3 regions of the Paraburkholderia sp. UCT31 genome follow, and region 3 is predicted to be linked to each of the others. Evidence: predicted binding sites of a transcription regulator. Region 3 holds the regulator's gene; each other region holds the start of a gene.
The links. The regulator FNR, encoded in region 3, switches genes on or off when oxygen is low (the NO sensors DNR and NnrR bind a similar motif). The targets are predictions, from matches to a motif close to TTGATNNNNATCAA.
Positions count from the first base shown of each region.

Region 1: a site for FNR is predicted at 3,302-3,315, ahead of nifA (nif-specific transcriptional activator NifA). Genes of this name have one in related genera too.
Region 2: a site for FNR is predicted at 3,663-3,676, ahead of hemN (oxygen-independent coproporphyrinogen III oxidase). Genes of this name have one in related genera too.

Region 1 covers NZ_VZQP01000034.1:49,767-55,325, forward strand. The annotation lists gene F6X40_RS26040 (FAD-dependent oxidoreductase) at 1-424, shown strand, start outside; gene F6X40_RS26045 (ferredoxin family protein) at 421-720, shown strand; gene F6X40_RS43595 (hypothetical protein) at 733-1,149, shown strand; gene nifA (nif-specific transcriptional activator NifA) at 1,316-3,151, opposite strand; partial or broken gene F6X40_RS41900 (reverse transcriptase domain-containing protein) at 3,630-3,932, opposite strand; gene F6X40_RS26065 (hypothetical protein) at 4,164-4,406, shown strand; gene F6X40_RS26070 (hypothetical protein) at 4,403-5,170, shown strand; gene F6X40_RS26075 (NodA family N-acyltransferase) at 5,206-5,559, shown strand, end outside.
Region 2 covers NZ_VZQP01000057.1:27,980-33,538, forward strand. The annotation lists gene F6X40_RS33650 (methyl-accepting chemotaxis protein) at 1-461, opposite strand, end outside; tRNA gene F6X40_RS33655 (tRNA-Gly) at 686-759, shown strand; gene trmB (tRNA (guanosine(46)-N7)-methyltransferase TrmB) at 886-1,692, shown strand; gene F6X40_RS33665 (undecaprenyl-diphosphate phosphatase) at 1,764-2,600, opposite strand; gene F6X40_RS33670 (DUF1439 domain-containing protein) at 2,691-3,284, opposite strand; gene F6X40_RS33675 (YkgJ family cysteine cluster protein) at 3,369-3,644, opposite strand; gene hemN (oxygen-independent coproporphyrinogen III oxidase) at 3,850-5,235, shown strand; tRNA gene F6X40_RS33685 (tRNA-Leu) at 5,359-5,443, shown strand.
Region 3 covers NZ_VZQP01000004.1:207,135-212,693, reverse strand. The annotation lists gene phbB (acetoacetyl-CoA reductase) at 1-75, opposite strand, end outside; gene F6X40_RS04465 (polyketide synthase) at 140-487, opposite strand; gene F6X40_RS04460 (universal stress protein) at 693-1,532, shown strand; gene F6X40_RS04455 (universal stress protein) at 1,556-2,059, shown strand; gene F6X40_RS04450 (universal stress protein) at 2,128-2,589, opposite strand; gene F6X40_RS04445 (response regulator) at 3,256-3,663, shown strand; gene fnr (fumarate/nitrate reduction transcriptional regulator Fnr) at 3,680-4,462, shown strand; gene F6X40_RS04435 (PAS domain S-box protein) at 4,585-5,559, shown strand, end outside.

The DNA of each region.
Region 1 (5,559 bases), on a different contig from region 3:
GGTCTACGGCAACGGCTGGATGATCGTTGGCGATTCAGGCGGTTTCGTGAACGCCGCGCACCGAGAAGGATCGAATCTTGCGATGACCACGGGACGCCTCGCCGCCGAAACGGTGATCCACGCGAAAGCCGCGGGCCACGGCTACCGCGCCGGCACGCTCAAGGCCTACAAGGCCGCGCTCGATCAGAGCTTCGTGATGAAAGACCTGCACAAGTACCGCGACATGCCGGCCGTGCTGCACCAGAATCCGCAGTTCTTCACGACCTACCCCGACCTCATGGCGCGCGCCGCGCGCACGATGATCACGGTCGACGGTAAGGACAAGAAAAGCAAGGAGCGCGAGATTTTTTCGAACTTCCGCACAGCCCGTTCGCTTTCCGGCATCGTGGGTGACGCCTACAAACTCCTGAGGGCCTTCCGATGAACACCCTACCCGTCAACGTAGAGGAAAAGCTGTTCCAGAACCGTTATCGCGTCGATGCAGGACGGCCGCACGTCCACATCAAGGATGCCGACGTCTGCCAGAGCGAATGCAGCGCGAAGAGTTGCACCTTCGTCTGCCCGGCCTCGTGCTACAAGGCCGAAGGCAACGGCGCGGTGACGCTGATCACCGACGGCTGCCTCGAATGCGGCAGTTGCCGCATCCTCTGTACCGACCACCAGAATATCGAGTGGGACTACCCGCGCGGTGGTCACGGCATCCTGTTCAAGTTCGGTTGAGGAACATCGTCATTGCCAGACCAGAACGACATGTGTTTGCTTGCACCGAGAACCGGCCGCCGCCGCGCGGCCCATCTGGGACCAATAGCAGCTGCGCATGCCGCCGGGTTGAATGAGAACTGGCAGATGGTACAAGCCGGCGACGCGAACTTCCACGCGCCCGGTCCCGCCCGCTTCTGGCTGTTCACGCTAAAGGCGCTCGCCTTCATCGGCCTGCGGCGCGGCGAACGCGAAACCGCCACACAGTTGATTGCACAACTACGGCAGCTCGATCCGGCGGATCAGCTCGGCTTCGGCGTAGTGGAAGTGTTGCTGCAACGGTCCGTCGAGGAGACACACGATGTCCAAACAGGCCGCCATCGCATCGTTGGCCGGCGACATTCTGGCAGCCGGCGGCGTGGCAGCAGTCGACCGTGCGCCGCCCCCTAAGGTCGAACGTGCTGTTCTCGACGCTTACCGAATTAGCACCGACACGGGGGCCGCTTCCGATCGTGATCGTGCCAAGGTCCGCGCCAAATCCAGATTTGACTTCTCCGAGCCATTCGCCTCAGTCGCGATGTCGCGGCCCCGACACGCCGCAAGTCCGACAGTACTTTCAGAGACGCTTGATCTCGACACCGTATTTCCTCAGCGCGTAGCCAATCTGGCGCGGCGTCAGTCCAAGCAGCCGCGCCGCTTTTGCCTGCACCCAGCCGGATCTTTCCATGGCGGCGATGAGACGCTCGCGGTTGGTCATCTTCGCATCACTTCCGAGGACTGCGCCGCCAGCCGCTAACGGAGCCCGCTCGCTGCCGACAGGCTGGACCGCAACTGCGCCCGACGTGACAGCGTCAGCCCGCGGCGTAGCCGGCTTCACGGGCACTGGTACGATTCGCCCGGGCTGCAGCGCAATTTCGTCCGATCGGCTCTTCCACAGCATCGCGGACAGGCACTGGCCGTGGCAGCAGGCAAAGTCGTTTCTCACGATCGCTGGTCCCGGCGCCAGGGTCGCGCTCCGCTGCACGCAATTCTCGAGCTCGCGGACATTGCCGGGAAAACCGCAGTTCATCAATACTTCAATCGCGCTCGCATCGAAGGTCAGCGTACGGCCGTTCTCGCTGTTGAAATTCTTGAGAAACTCAACGGCGAGGAGCGGAATATCACTGCGCCTTTCACGCAACGGCGGCAACAGCAAGGGAACCACGCAGAGGCGATAATAAAGGTCGGCACGGAACTCGTTGCTTGCCACCGCCTCTTCCAGGTTTTTATTCGTGGCGGCAATCACGCGAACATCGACCTTAATGGTCTGGTTGCTGCCGACGCGCTCGAATTCTTGCTCCTGCAGGACGCGCAGCAGCTTTGCCTGGAACGAGGCCGAGATCTCGCCGATCTCGTCCAGAAACAGCGTCCCCTTGTCGGCGAGCTCGAAGCGCCCCTTGCGCGAATTGAAGGCGCTGGTAAAGGCACCCTTCTCATGACCGAACAATTCGGATTCCAGCACCGTCTCATGGAGCGCCGCGCAATTGAGCTTGATGAAGGGCCGCTTGGCGCGCGGCGACAGCTCGTGAACGGCCTTGGCGACCAGCTCCTTCCCGGTACCGGATTCGCCGCGCAACAGAACTGTGCTGTTCGATTCGGCTACCACCGCGATCTTCGCGAGCAGCCCGCGCAGCGCCGGGCTGTCGCCAATGATCCCCTCGATCTGAAACTTCTCACGCTCACCTGCAGGGTGCTTGAGCTCGGACAATGGCTTTTGCAGCCCGTCCTTCCCCGCCATCAATCGCTCGCGGTCGCTCTTGAAAAAGCGATGCAGCTTCACCGTCTGCCCCACCAGGTTGGCGACCATGGTAAGCAGCCGCACGTCGTAATCGAGCCGGAAGTTCGACCCATAGTCCAGGATGCGGTCGATGGTCAGCGTGCCTATGACTTTCGCGTCGATGCGAATAGGGACGCCAATGAACGATACTCGCATGTCGTCGGAGGCACCGAGCACGCCCATGTCGGCAGCACTGAAGCCCGAATGCACCGCTATGTTCTCGGCGACGAGCGGCCTGTCCGTCGCCATGATCTGGTCAATTGCCTTCTGCGGCAGGCGCATCCGGTAGTGCTCATCGCTGCCTTCGCTCCAGTCCGCGCCAACGGTAATGTCCGGTACGCCATCATCGTCGAAGAGAGAGACGATACCGAGCCGCATCTGAACAAACGATTGCAGGAGATCGATGACGTTGGCCAACGTGACTTCGAGCCGGTAGGGGGCGGTGAGTACCTTCGATATTTCGAAAATGCCGGTAAGCACGCTCTCGTGCCACTGCACAATAGGGACCGCGTGGTCCGTCTCGGACTTTGAGCCAGGCCTTTCGCGTACGGAAGCGATATGCAGCATGACGACGTCCCCGTTGTGGGGACCGTGCTCCCCGTCACCTTGTTCGGATTTGCGGGCATTGTGTTGCATATCATCCTCGATCTAGCGCCCAATTTCACGGGCTGACTTCAAAAGATAATGCCCTTTCATGGAAGGACGGTGAAACTGTAGTGCCTTGATGTACTTATTTTCTGCTTTTGCGATTTCGCTGCGTGGATTCCGTTAGGAACGCGAGTTCCATTGATGTCGCTCAAATCAACTGCGATTTGTCTACTCCAGGTGCAGCCGATTACAGGTGTCGTCCATCATTGATTGCTGCCTCGGTGCCCGTGAGATAACTCGCCGCATCCGAGCATAGGACGAAGATGATCTATCTTTGCGACCGCTTCGGGCGTGCCCGCCCGGCGCAGCGGGATATTTGGCACAAGAAGCGCTTCCGTGCCGGGCGACAAAATGTCCGTCTTGAACTGGCCGAGGACGTAGGGAAACTGTTTTCAGATCGTCAGATCCGAGCCTATCGGTCCGATTAATCTGGTTTGGTAAGTCATGGCTGCGTTAGCGTAACGTTTCAAGTGCAAAAAAAAGCCCCTCCGGGCTCCAGGTGCCAGCCATCCTCACTACCTCTATTGTTTTGGCAACCCCAAGTATCTTCACAGGCGCTGGGCCAGTAGCCGTCGTACTTGCGCACGTTCTGGCCAAGGAAATCGAAACCGTCTGCAATGTTCGTGATCCGGGTCTTCTCTTCCGAGCGCTCCAGACCTTGAGCGGCAATAAACTGCCTGAGCGCCGGAAGCACCTCGAATTCGAGCACTTCTTTCGACATACCGGTCACAATAAAGTCATCGGTGTAGCGAACGACGTTGAGTTGGGCCTTGCTACGTGCCGCCGCGGTGAGATTACGCTCGGTCATCAGAGCATCGAGCACGACGAGCAGATTTAGATCGAGGCCCTTGAAACGCATGATCCCAACTTATCCATAGTGTGGATGCGTTCCATCAAAACAATCGATTTTACGAAATGTACGGCATGGAGGATAGTGTTCCTGGTAAATCCGTTTCAATTTCGCAAACCTGCTGGCGCCTTCGTCGTGCCGGGGTAGCGGATGAAGTGTGTCGTAGAACTGAGCGAAGCCGAGGAAATGACGTTGCAGCAGTTGTCGATCAATCACATGCATCGGGACTCGCGCACGCGAGCGGCGGCCCTGTCGCCGCTCGGACACAGGATCAAGCGCAAGCTCACCGCCGAGCAACTCGGCGTAAGCGGGCAGTCGATCTGTGACTGGCTCACGCATGGCGCAACAGCGGCGTGTCCGGCCCGATGGGCGGCCATAACGGTGGGCACATGAAGCACCACTGGCGACGCTTCATCACCTGGACGAAGGAAATCGCAGATCCCGAACTCGCTGAACTTTCTCGACGGATACGGCACCGAATCTCAAGTCAATTTCTCGTGGACGCTCTCATGAATACTGTAGCAAAACGTCGGGCCGGAGAAATAGACTTTGGGCATATCAAGATGGTTGTCGATCTTTGCCCTGACGCCGAGAAAAATCCTCAGGGGTACGCCGAGCATCAACCGAGGCACATGTCCAATGCGGGCACGGTCTTTGGCGGCGTGGGCAAGCTGGATCGCGCCGACACGACGCGACAAGCGTCTGGCAGGTCGCGTAGGCGCTTACTACCGGCAAAACTTCGCATAGTTCTCCAAACCCTTTCTATATCGGCCGCTTACCTTCGTACAGTTGAGGCAACCCTCGACTTCGGCTGGGCTTCGCGACAAATCGGGAGCAGCCGATTGCAGGTGCCAAATGCTTCAGCGACCCGGTTAAATGGACCTCGTGTCAATCGCGGTCAGATCGTGCGGAAGATGCGGGGGAAGTCTTTGGTAGATCCGGTGCGAAAGGCACGCGCACTCGATGTAATCTCCATCGTGGAAGAGGTTCAATCGGTCCGTGAAGTGTTGACGGAAATACTCTTTTCTTCGGGCTTCATCCCAGAACTGTTCCAGAGTGCAGATGATTTCTTGAAATCGCACCGCTTTCTCAGCAAGTCCTTCGCGTGTGTCAGGTCCATCCTCAAAGGCCGGACGGCGCATAGGAGGCAGTCGTGAATTTGGCCGTGTCCACAGATAGAGGACCTCTCTCCATGCGCTCTCAGGTGCGGTGGAGGCTGGTTTGGGAAAATGAGTTGCGACTCGCCGACCACATCGAACTGTCCGAGTTCTTCCGAAAGACCTACGGACCGACCGGGGCGTTTAATGCAAAACCATTCGAAGGCAATCACAGTTGGGCTGGTGCGAGGCCAGAGGTCCGTGCAATCGGCTACGACGCGCGCGGCGTAGCGGCTCATGTCGGCGCACTGCGTCGTTTCATCAAGGTTGGCGCAGTCGATCTACTAGTGGCCGAACTAGGACTGTACGCGGTACGTCCGGATCTTGAGGGACTCGGAATCCCTCAATTAATGCGCGTGATGTATCCCGTGTTGCAGGAACTTGACGTT
Region 2 (5,559 bases), on a different contig from region 3:
TCGGTGGTCGATTTGAGCTCGGCGAGCGCGCCGGTCTGATCGCCCTGATCGGCCAGCGCCATCACCTTCGCGACCGAACTCATATAGGCCGGATAGGCGGCGTCGAAGTCGCTCAGCAATTGCTTCTGCGCGTCGGTGGTCGCATGCTTGCGCTCGTAGTCGAATGCCGACAGGATCGCCGCTTCACCGCCGTGATTCAGGCGCACCGTATCGGCGCGGCCTGCCGGCTCCGGATTCAGGATGTACGAATAGAGGCGCCGGAAGTGCGAAGCGGCCTGCCACGCGGCGGTGCCGTCGTCGCGCACAGGCACGAATTCGCGGTCGTACATTTCGGTTTGCATCGTCGCGACTTCGCGCACCTTCAGCACACCGACCGTGCCGACGATGGCCGTTACGAACGCGCACAGCATCAACGAGCCGACAAGCTTCTGGCTCAGTTTCAGATTGGAAAGCCACTGCATCTTGGGAAAATCTCTTGATCGGGATGGGAAGTGCCGGGTTCGTGCCGGCTTGCGGGTGCGCAAGCGCACGGTGTTGGGCAGTATCCGGATTAACGGCAGGCGCAGACAAAGTCTGAAGGCTCGCGCCGTTCGAACCGCAGAAGCGAAAAGACGGGTCGGCCGCTCGTGCGCGCGAGCCATACCGCTGCCCAAACGGCCCAAAAGCCTGTAAAATAGCGCGCTCTGCGGGCGTCGTATAATGGTAATACCCTAGCTTCCCAAGCTAGAGCCGTGGGTTCGATTCCCATCGCCCGCTCCACTTTCCCGCTGAGTGTTCAGCGGAATCCAGCAAGAGCCGCCTCCCTGAAGGCGGCTTTTTTGTAGTAGCAACGGCCCGGCACAGCGCGCAAGCCGCGCAGCCCCCACCCTTGCGGCAGCATCGACGATGATCCACGATCCAAACGACTCCGGTCTCCCGGACGACGCCCCGACCCCCACGAGCGCAGCCGACCAGCCCGCCGGCACCGAGACGAACGACGTCGACGGCACGCCGGGTGCAACGCCGGCAGACACGCTTCATCACCGCCGCATCCGCAGCTTCGTCACGCGCGCAGGTCGCGTATCGACCGGCCAGCGCCGCGCGCTCGATGAGTTCGGCCCGCGCTTCGTCGTGCCCTATGCACCACAACAACCCGACTGGACCGGCGTGTTCGGCCGCGAAGCGCCGCGCGTGCTGGAGATCGGCTTCGGCATGGGCGCCACCACCGCGGAGATCGCCGCGCAGCGTCCCGACGACGACTTCCTGGGCGTCGAAGTCCACGAGCCCGGCGTCGGCGCGTTGCTGAAGCTGATCGGCGAGCAGTCGCTGACGAACATCCGCATCATCCAGCACGACGCGGTCGAAGTGCTCCAGCACATGATCGCGCCCGACAGCCTCGACGGCGTGCACATCTTTTTCCCCGACCCGTGGCACAAGGCGCGCCATCACAAGCGCCGGCTGATCCAGCCGAAGTTCGTCGCGCTGCTCGTGTCGCGTCTGAAGCCGGATGCGTATCTGCATTGCGCGACCGACTGGCAGAACTACGCCGAACAGATGCTCGAAGTGCTCGGCGCCGATCCGCTGCTCGAAAACACCGCCGACACCTACGCGCTGCGGCCCGACTATCGTCCGGTGACGAAGTTCGAACGGCGTGGCCTGCGGCTCGGCCACGGCGTGTGGGACCTCGTGTTCCGCAAGCGCGGCGCCGCGTAACGCGACGAGACGGCAAGCCAACGAAAAAAGGTCCGCACATACGCGGACCTTTTTTCATCGCACGGCAAATCTCAATCGGCCCAGCTCAACCCGCCGCTATAACCGATCAGCAGGATCAGCAGGCCAAAGCCGATCCGATACCACGCGAACACCGTGAAGTCGTGCGACGCGACATAGCGCAGCAGCCAGCGGATGCAGACGAACGCACTGACGAACGCGGCCGCGAAGCCGAGCGCGAAGCTGCCGAGCGCGTCGGTGGTGAGCAGGTGCCAGTCCTTGTACAGCTCATAGGCCGTCGCGCCGAAGATGATCGGAATCGCGAGAAAGAATGAAAACTCGGTCGCGGCGCGGCGCTCGATGCCGAACAGCATGCCGCCGATGATCGTCGAGCCCGAGCGCGAGGTCCCCGGAATCAGCGCGAAGCACTGTGCGAGGCCAACTTTCAACGCATCGAGCGGGCTCAGATCGTCGATGCTGCGCACCCGCACCGCCGCGTCGCCGCGCGCGCGCTGGCGCGCCTCCGCCCACAGGATCACGACGCCGCCCGCGACCAGCGCAAACGCGACCGGCACCGGTGAAAACAGCACCTCCTTGATCGACTTCTCGAACAGCAGGCCGAGCACGACTGCCGGAATCGTCGCAATGATCACGTTCAGCGCGAAGCGGCGCGCCTCGGGCCGGCTCGGCAGCCCCACGATCACGTTGCCGATGCGCCGGCGAAACTCCCAGCACACGGCGAGAATCGCGCCGAGCTGGATCACGACATCGAAGGTCTTCGCGTGCTCGTCGGTGAAATCCAGCAGACTGCCGACGACGATCAGATGCCCGGTGCTCGACACCGGCAAGAACTCCGTCAAACCCTCGACCACGCCGAGAATCAGCGCCTTGCAAGCCAGTAACCAGTCCATCCGTGCCCCTTATCGCGGTAGGTTGTCGCAACGAAATGGGCCCGCACGGTCATGACTGGCATGCGCGGCCCACGTGGCCGCGCGTGCCAGTCATCTTTCGACGATCTGCACGCGTATGCCGTTTGTAAGGATCGTGATTGTACCGGGTTCGTAATTGACGCCGGCAAATTGCAGTTGCTCGGGCTTGAACGTGTAGATCGGATAGTTGGTCAGCAATTGGGTCGCGAGCAGCGCCGCGGCCGCGTTGATCTGCTGCGTGTACATCTGCGCCTCGCCGCTCACGCTGACGTTGTCGACACGCGGCGACTTGAGGATCACCGAACGGCTCGCCGCGTCGTATGCAAGTTCACTCGACAGCGTGAACACGCCATCGACCGGCTGCTGCAGGAACGGACTCGCGAAACGCGCGTCGAGCTTCACCTGCACGCGGTTCGCATCGGGCAGCATGCCCACCACCGGATTGCTCAGCGCGACATCGAACACCTGCGACACTGTGCGCTGATACGGGAACTTGCGCTGCACGGCCTCCTGCACCTGCTTCTGCGAGAACGTGTAGTGCGACGGCATGAACGGAAACGTCGGGCTCGCGCAAGCCGCGAGCGACACAGTGATGCCAAGCGCGCTGCAGCCGGTCAGCGCAGCGCGCAGAAAGCGGCGCCGGGCCGGCGCTGCGGGTCGAGTCATGCGAAATCTCCTGTGGAAGCCCTTGCGGACATCGGCTTGCATTGACGGGTGTGGTCAGCGACGGCGTTTACCGCATGCCGCGCGTCATGGATGGGATGCCGGTTGTGTTTGCGCCTCGAGTTGCGTGAGCCACGCGAGCGCTTCGCCGCGATTCGCGCCGCACATCTCGAGTTGCGGCTGCAGACCCGAGCAGCATGCGGGCCGCTCCGGCCGGCCGAAGATCGCGCAGCGCAGATCGTCGCCGAGTTGCACGCAGCGCACGCCCGCCGGCTTGCCGTTCGGCATGCCCGGAATCGGGCTCGAAATCGACGGCGCGGTACAGCACGCGCCGCAATCGGGACGGCACGCGTGAGCGTCCATCCATGCACTGTTCAACCTTTGATTCACGTCATCTTTCCTGAACTCAAACCTTGGCAACGTATTGCCAGACCCGCATTGTGCCATTGCCTGTCCGTGTGACCTTTTTACACAATCGGGTCCCGTGGGCACGCACGTAAACTCGAAGCTGCTGACTGACCATGACACGCGGCACGCGGCGAGAGCCGCCCACCGTCCGACACCGCTCATGTCCCAAACCGACACCCTGTTTCGCCCCGACCTGCTCGCGCGCTACAGCGCGAACGGTCCCCGCTATACGTCCTATCCGACCGCGCCGCAATTCCGCGAATCGTTCGACACCGCCGACTATCACCGCGCCGCCGCCGACCCGGGTGCCGCGTCGACCGATCTGTCTCTGTACTTCCACATTCCGTTTTGCGACACCGTGTGCTTCTACTGCGGCTGCAACAAGGTCGTGACGAGAAATCGCGCGCATGCGCGCCCGTACCTTGAGCGGCTCAAACGCGAAATCGGCTTGCAGGCGGCGTGTTTCGATACACAGCGGCCCGTGTCGCAATTGCATTGGGGCGGCGGCACGCCGACGTTTTTGTCGCATGACGAGATGGCCGAGCTGATGGCCACGACGCGCGAGCACTTCAAACTTCTGCCCGACGATCGAACCGAATATTCGATCGAGGTCGATCCGCGCAAGGCGTCGCCCGACACGGTCGCGCTTCTGCGCCGCCTCGGCTTCAACCGGCTGAGCCTCGGCGTGCAGGACTTCGATCCGCGCGTCCAGCAGGCGATCAATCGCATCCAGCCGTTCGAAATGACCGCATCGGTGATGCAGGCGGCGCGCACGTACGGTTTTCATTCGATCGGCGTCGATCTGATTTACGGGCTGCCGCATCAAACCGTCGCGAGCTTCAGCCGCACGCTCGACACGATGCTCGAACTGGCGCCGGACCGGCTGTCGGTGTTCGCGTATGCGCACATGCCGCAGCTCTTCAAGATGCAGCGCCAGATGGATCCAGCGACGCTGCCGTCGAGCGAGGAGCGGCTGGCTCTGCTGCAACGGGTCGTCGAACGGCTGACTGAAGCGGGCTATGTGTACATCGGCATGGATCACTTCGCGCTGCCCACCGACGAGCTCGCTCGCGCGCAGGCGCAGCGCACGCTGCATCGCAATTTCCAGGGCTATAGCACGCGGGCCGAGTGCGATCTGATCGGTTTTGGCGCCTCGTCGATCGGCAAGGTCGGCGACGTGTACGCGCAGAACGCGCGAGAGCTGCCCGCTTACACCGACTCGATCGATGCGGGCCGGCTCGCGATCGCGCGCGGCATCCGCCTGTCCGCCGACGACCGTCTGCGGCGCGACGTGATCACGCAGCTGATGTGCAACCTCGAACTGCGCTTCGACGAATTCGAAGCGGCGTACGGCATCCACTTCGCCGACACGTTCGCGCCGGAACTCTCGCGTCTGCGTTCATTCGAGGACGACGGGCTGATCTCGCTCGGCGCACGCAAGCTCGAAGTGCGAATGGCCGGCCGCATGCTCGTGCGCAATCTCGCGATGGTATTTGACCGCTATCTGGGCGAGCAGACGCTCACACGATTCTCGCGCACGGTCTGAGCACCGCTCGGCGCGAACGCGCTGTGGCGGGTGAAGGCAATCGACTTGCCCGTCTACCGATTTTCGGCCATAATCTGCGTCTTCCTTGCGCGCTGAACTCCCGATGCGCGCGCTGCAGTATCTGCCCAGGTGGTGAAATTGGTAGACGCAGGGGACTCAAAATCCCCCGCCGCAAGGCGTGCCGGTTCGATTCCGGCCCTGGGCACCAAACACTCTTCAACCGGTTTCAACGGTTCACCACGAAGCCCCGACAGCTAGCGCTGAGCGGGGCTTTTGTTTGCTGTAGTCTCCAAGGGTTCAGCAGCGATTACAACCCCCACCAGG
Region 3 (5,559 bases):
ATGAAGCGCCCGGCTGACCGCCGTGCCCAAACCGCCCATCCCGCCTGTGACCAATGCCACGCGATCCGTTCCCATCTGAACTCCTCCTTGCCGTGTCTGCCATTGACGGTGCGCGCGCCGGCCTTGCCGGCGCGCGCGGCTAAACGACGCCCGCGAACGGCAGCGCGTTCTGCGAGCTCCACCACCATGCGCTCAGGCCGCCCGCGAGCGGCGCGACGCCTGGCGCGATGCCGTACACCGTCTGCCACCACGCATACCAGGCGGCGCAAGCGCGGTTGGCCTCGCCGAACCAGTCCGCCTCGCGCTGCGCGACGAAAGCGATCGACTTGCTCCAGTCGGCGAAGCACCGCTCGGCGTACTCGTGTGCCGCGCCCTGTGCGGTCTGATACGCCGCCGCGTAGTCGAGCCAGCCTTCGGGCGGTCCGGACGCCGTCGAGGTCCACGGTGAAGCGGGGCGCCCGGAGGGCGCATCGGATTCGGCAACCATGATCGCTGCCCTCCAGAGCACAGCATAGGATTGCCAGGCGCGGTTGCAAACCGTCGAGCGCGCCTGCTACTGTAATTTGAGTGCGCGGCGGCCCCCGCTTGATCTGCATCAACAGCCGCGGCCGCCGGGCCCTTAGACTCCATTTGACGACGGGCTCGAGCCTGCTTGCGCCCGTTTCCCCACGTTCTGTCACGGAGCTTTGGCGATGAGCTACAAAAGCATTCTCGTTCACCTCGATACGAGCGTTCGTGCACATCCGCGCCTCGAAATCGCATTGCAGCTCGCACACCGCTTTCATGCGACGCTGACCGGCCTGTTTTCGACGTACGTGCCACCGCGGCACGCGTTCTTCGTGATGGCCGGCACCGCCGACTACTACGCGGAGCACGAGCGCCTGCGGCACGAGCGTGCCAGCGCGCTCGAGCGGCTGTTTCGTGCGGAACTCGCGCGCGCGAACGTCGACGGTCATTGGATCGCCGCGAACGGCTACGCGAACGACGTGGTGCCGCCCTATGCGCGTCTCGCCGATCTGATCGTGCTCGGGCAGACCGACCCGACCGACCCCGAGGCGTTCGTCGCCGAACAGTTCGTCGAGCACGTCGTGCTGTCGGCCGGGCGGCCGGTGCTGCTGGTGCCGTCGGGCGGCACCTTCGCGGCGCCCGGCCGCCACGTGTTGATCGCGTGGGACGGCAGCCGCGAAGCCACCCGCGCGATCCACGACGCGCTGCCGTTCCTCGCGCACGCGTCCAAAGTGACGCTGCTGACGGTTCATTCATCGGGCGATCGTCCGCCGCGCGACACGGTTCCGGGCGACGACATCGCACTCACCGTCGCGCGTCACGGCGTCAAGATCGACGTGCGCGAACTGAGCGTCGCGGACGGCACGCCGGTCGGCGACGCGCTGCTGTCGCAGGCGGCCGACCTCGGCTGCGACATGATCGTGATGGGCGCTTACGCGCATTCGCGTCTGCACGAAGTCGTACTGGGCGGCGCGACGCGCACGATGCTCGAGTCGATGACCGTGCCGGTGCTGTTGTCGCACTGAAGTGCGCGCTTAAGGAGTCCGCCATGTTTCACCGCCTACTCGTCGCGCTCGACGGCAGCGACACTGCCTCCCGTGCGTTCGACGCCGCGCTGACCCTTGCCGCCGAATCGGGCGCCGAGCTGCAGCCGCTGTACGTGATCGACGTGCCCGTCATCGCCTACGACGCGCCCGGCTTCGACCCTTGCGTGATCCACGACGCCTTCATCGAGGAAGGCAAGCGGATCGCGGCCGATGCCCAGAGCCGGATGACCGCGCGGGGGATCAAGGGCACGGCCCGCACCGTCGAAGCCGCGATCAGCGGCGAAGACGTCGCGCATCGCATCGTCGAGGCGGCGCTCGAATGGCACGCCGACGCGATCGTGATGGGCACGCACGGCCGCCGTGGTGTTCAACGACTGATGCTCGGCAGCGTCGCCGAGCGCGTGCTGCGCAGCGCCAGCTGCCCGGTGCTGATGGTTCCCGCGCACGCGAACGGCGCGACGCGCGCTCAGTCAGTCCCGGCCTGCGCCGAAAACGAACTCACCTGAGCCGCGAAAACCAGGCTGCTGCGCGGCCGCTCCGACGCGATGGCGCCACGGCTCCGCGACGCGGCGCTTCAGGGCCGCGCGTGCCCGTGTTCGTCATGCCGCACGATCAGCACCGGCTTGTCGGTCGCACGCACGAGCGACTCGGCGACGCTGCCGAGCAGAAAGCGCTGCACGCCGCGGCGACCGTGCGTGCCCATCACGATCAGATCGGCTTCGATCTCGTCGGCGACGCGCGCGAGCACCGCGGACACGCTTTCGGCGTACGCGTCGATCACCCGCACGCCGCCGGGCACCTGCGCCTCGCGCATCAACTCGCGCGGCGCATCGAGCGCGCGGCTGGCGAATTCTTGCGCCGCGGTCGCCGGTTCCGGCTCGAAAGCCACATCGGCATTGTCCGACCACTTGCCGTGCCCTACCACGCAGCAGGCTTCGAGTGTGGCGCCCGTCAGCTTCGCGAGCTTCAGCGCCTCGGCAAAGGCGCGCTGCGCGCTGGGACTGTCGTCGAGCGCAACCAGAATTCGTGCATACATGTTGGACTCCCTGTGAAAGCGCTGGCATGAACCGAAGCGGTGCCGTCGCGTGTCCGCGCCGACAGTGTGAAGCGCGCGCCGCCGCGCGGCTTGACGCAGGTCAATGGCTCGCCGCTCGGGAGCTGGTTGCGCACGTCCACCGGGATCGTGACCTGGCCCTTCGAAGTGATAGTTGCTGCTGCCATAGTGGCACCTCCGATGCTCCTAGCATTTAGGTAAGGAGAAGAAAAAGGCAAGGACGAAATGGCCGCACGCCGATGAGGTTTTTAACAGCAGACAGGCTAGAAACGCCGGGCAGCCTCGGAAGGCAGCGTCCAGACGTTATCGTCTATCGTGCCAGCACGGTCGACGATGAGCAGGAGTGGGAAATATCGATAATTTGCATCGTAGGCACGTCTTCCCCGGCAGTAACAAGCCCACTCAGATACTTACTATTCTTCGAATAATTGAAAATACATAATGGCCGGTCTATCGCACAGCTTTCCAATTCTTTAATGCCACTTCGTATTAATATATTTTCGACGCCGATATGTTCGCCCGTCACTTCTGATTGAACAGCAAAGCAGCCACACCATAGGAATATTCCTACAACATTACCCGAACTCCTAGCGCCGCTTAAATCCCCGCCGATATATTTCTGAGATGAGGTCGCCAATACTGGTCGGTATGGACACCGCCCCGCCAGCCACCTTATCGAGAGTCTTCCTCGTCGACGATGCGACCGAGGTCCGACGCCGGCTTGCTTGCCTGATCGCGCTGATTCCCGGCATCGAAATCGCCGGCGAGTCCGCCGGCGTCGAGCACACGTTCGACGACATCGTCGCGAGTCGCGCCGATGTCGCGGTGCTGGACCCGTGCTTCTCGGGCAAGACCAATCTGCTGCTGCTCGCGGCGCTGTCGCGGGTGCGGCCGTCCATCGTCAGCATCGTGTTGACCAATCATTGCGCGACGGCGTTTCGCCGAGCGTGCGAAGCGGCGGGCGCCGACTTCTTCTTCGACAAGACCTCGGAGTTCGAACTCGCCTGCCGTGCCATCGAAGCGATTGCCTATGCGCGTCGTGCGCATCCGGTCTGACCGCCAGGAGCCGATCATGCAAGTTGCCGCAGTCTGTGAACCCCGCCACGACGCGCCCCGCACTTCGCACGTCGTACCGATCCACGTCGTGCCACGCACCGCGGCCACACGCTACGCCGTGCCGCGCTGCTCCACCTGCGCGATGCGCGCGATCTGCATGCCGCCCGAGCTGACATCCGACGAACTGAGCCGACTCGACACGTTGATCTGCTCGACGCGCTCGATCAAACGCGGTGATGCGCTGTATCGCGCGGGCGACGTGTTTCAAAGCATCTACGCGATCCGCGCCGGATCGTTCAAGACCGTGGTCATGCACCGCGACGGCCGCGAGCACGTGACTGGCTTCCAGATCGCCGGCGACTCGCTCGGCCTCGACGGCATCAGCGAGGGCAAGCAGAATTGCGATGCGATCGCGCTCGAAGACAGCGTCGTGTGCATCATTCCGTTCGCGCAACTCGAAGCGATCTGTCGCGAGATGAAGCCGATGCAGCATCACATCTACCAGATGATGAGCAGCGAGATCGTGCGCGAATCGAGCCAGATGATGCTGCTCGGCACGATGAGCGCCGAACAGCGCGTCGCGACGTTTCTGCTGAATCTGTCGAAGCGCTTCAAGGCGCGCGGCTTTTCCGCGGCGGAGTTTCATTTGCGCATGACCCGCGAGGAAATCGGCTGCTTTCTGGGCATGAAGCTCGAAACGGTGAGCCGGATGTTCTCGAAGTTCCAGCGCGAGCGCCTCGTCAAGGCGAACGGCAAAACGATCCGCATCGAAGACGCGGAAGGACTGGCTCGGGTTTGAACGCCGACGCGACGCTCGCCTCACGTTCGTTCGCGGGACATGCGGGGTGGAACAAGCGCTCCCGAACTGATATAACTCGGTGCGTTGCGGTGCGCGACCTTGCGTGACCACCCGGAGGAGCGATGGGTCTGTCGAGCGGCGAGTCTTCCTGCTTCACCGGTGCGGCGTCCGTGTCGGACGTGCCAGTAGAGGATCGCTATTTCATGTTGATCGATGCGGTTCAGGACTATGCGATCTTCATGCTCGACGTGTCCGGCCGCGTGACCAGCTGGAATCCCGGCGCACAGCGCATCAAGGGCTACACGCCCGAAGAAATCATCGGCCAGCATTTCTCGAAGTTCTATACCCCGGAAGACATCGCGGCCGGCAAGCCCGCCCGCGAACTGGAAATCGCCGCAGCCGTAGGCCGCGGCGAAGACGAAGGCTGGCGCGTACGTCGCGACGGCTCGCGTTTCTGGGCCAACGTGGTCGTTTCCGCCGTGCACGACGCGTCGGGCGCGCTGCTCGGCTTCGCCAAGATCACGCGCGACCTGACCGAACGTATGCGCCTCGCGGAACTCGAACGCGCGAATCAGGTATCCACGCACGTGCAGATCGCCCGCGAAAACGAGCAAAAACGTATGGCGCGCGAACTGCACGACGATCTCGGCCAACGGCTGACCGCGCTGAAAATGAGCGTCGCGCTGCTCGAAGCGAAGCTGAAAAGCCAGGCCGACACCGAGCCGCTGGCCGCGCAGACGCACGAACTGCAAAAGCAGATCGACTGGATGGCCGCTTCGCTGCGGCGTATCGCCGCCGATCTGCGGCCCCCGCTGCTCGACGACCTCGGGCTCGCCGCCGCGCTCGACTGGCTGGCCGAAGACTTCACGAAACGCTACAACGTGCGCTCGAGCGTGCATCTCGAACCGGCCGAGCCGGTATGCGGCGAATTCGCGGCGACGGCGCTGTTTCGCATCGTTCAGGAGGCGTTGACGAACGTCGCGCGGCACGCCAAGGCCAGCCGCGTACGCATCGACATGACCTGCGCGGGCCCCATCGTATCGCTCGATATCGAGGATGACGGCGTGGGTGTCGCGCTGGATCGGTCGCAGGGAACA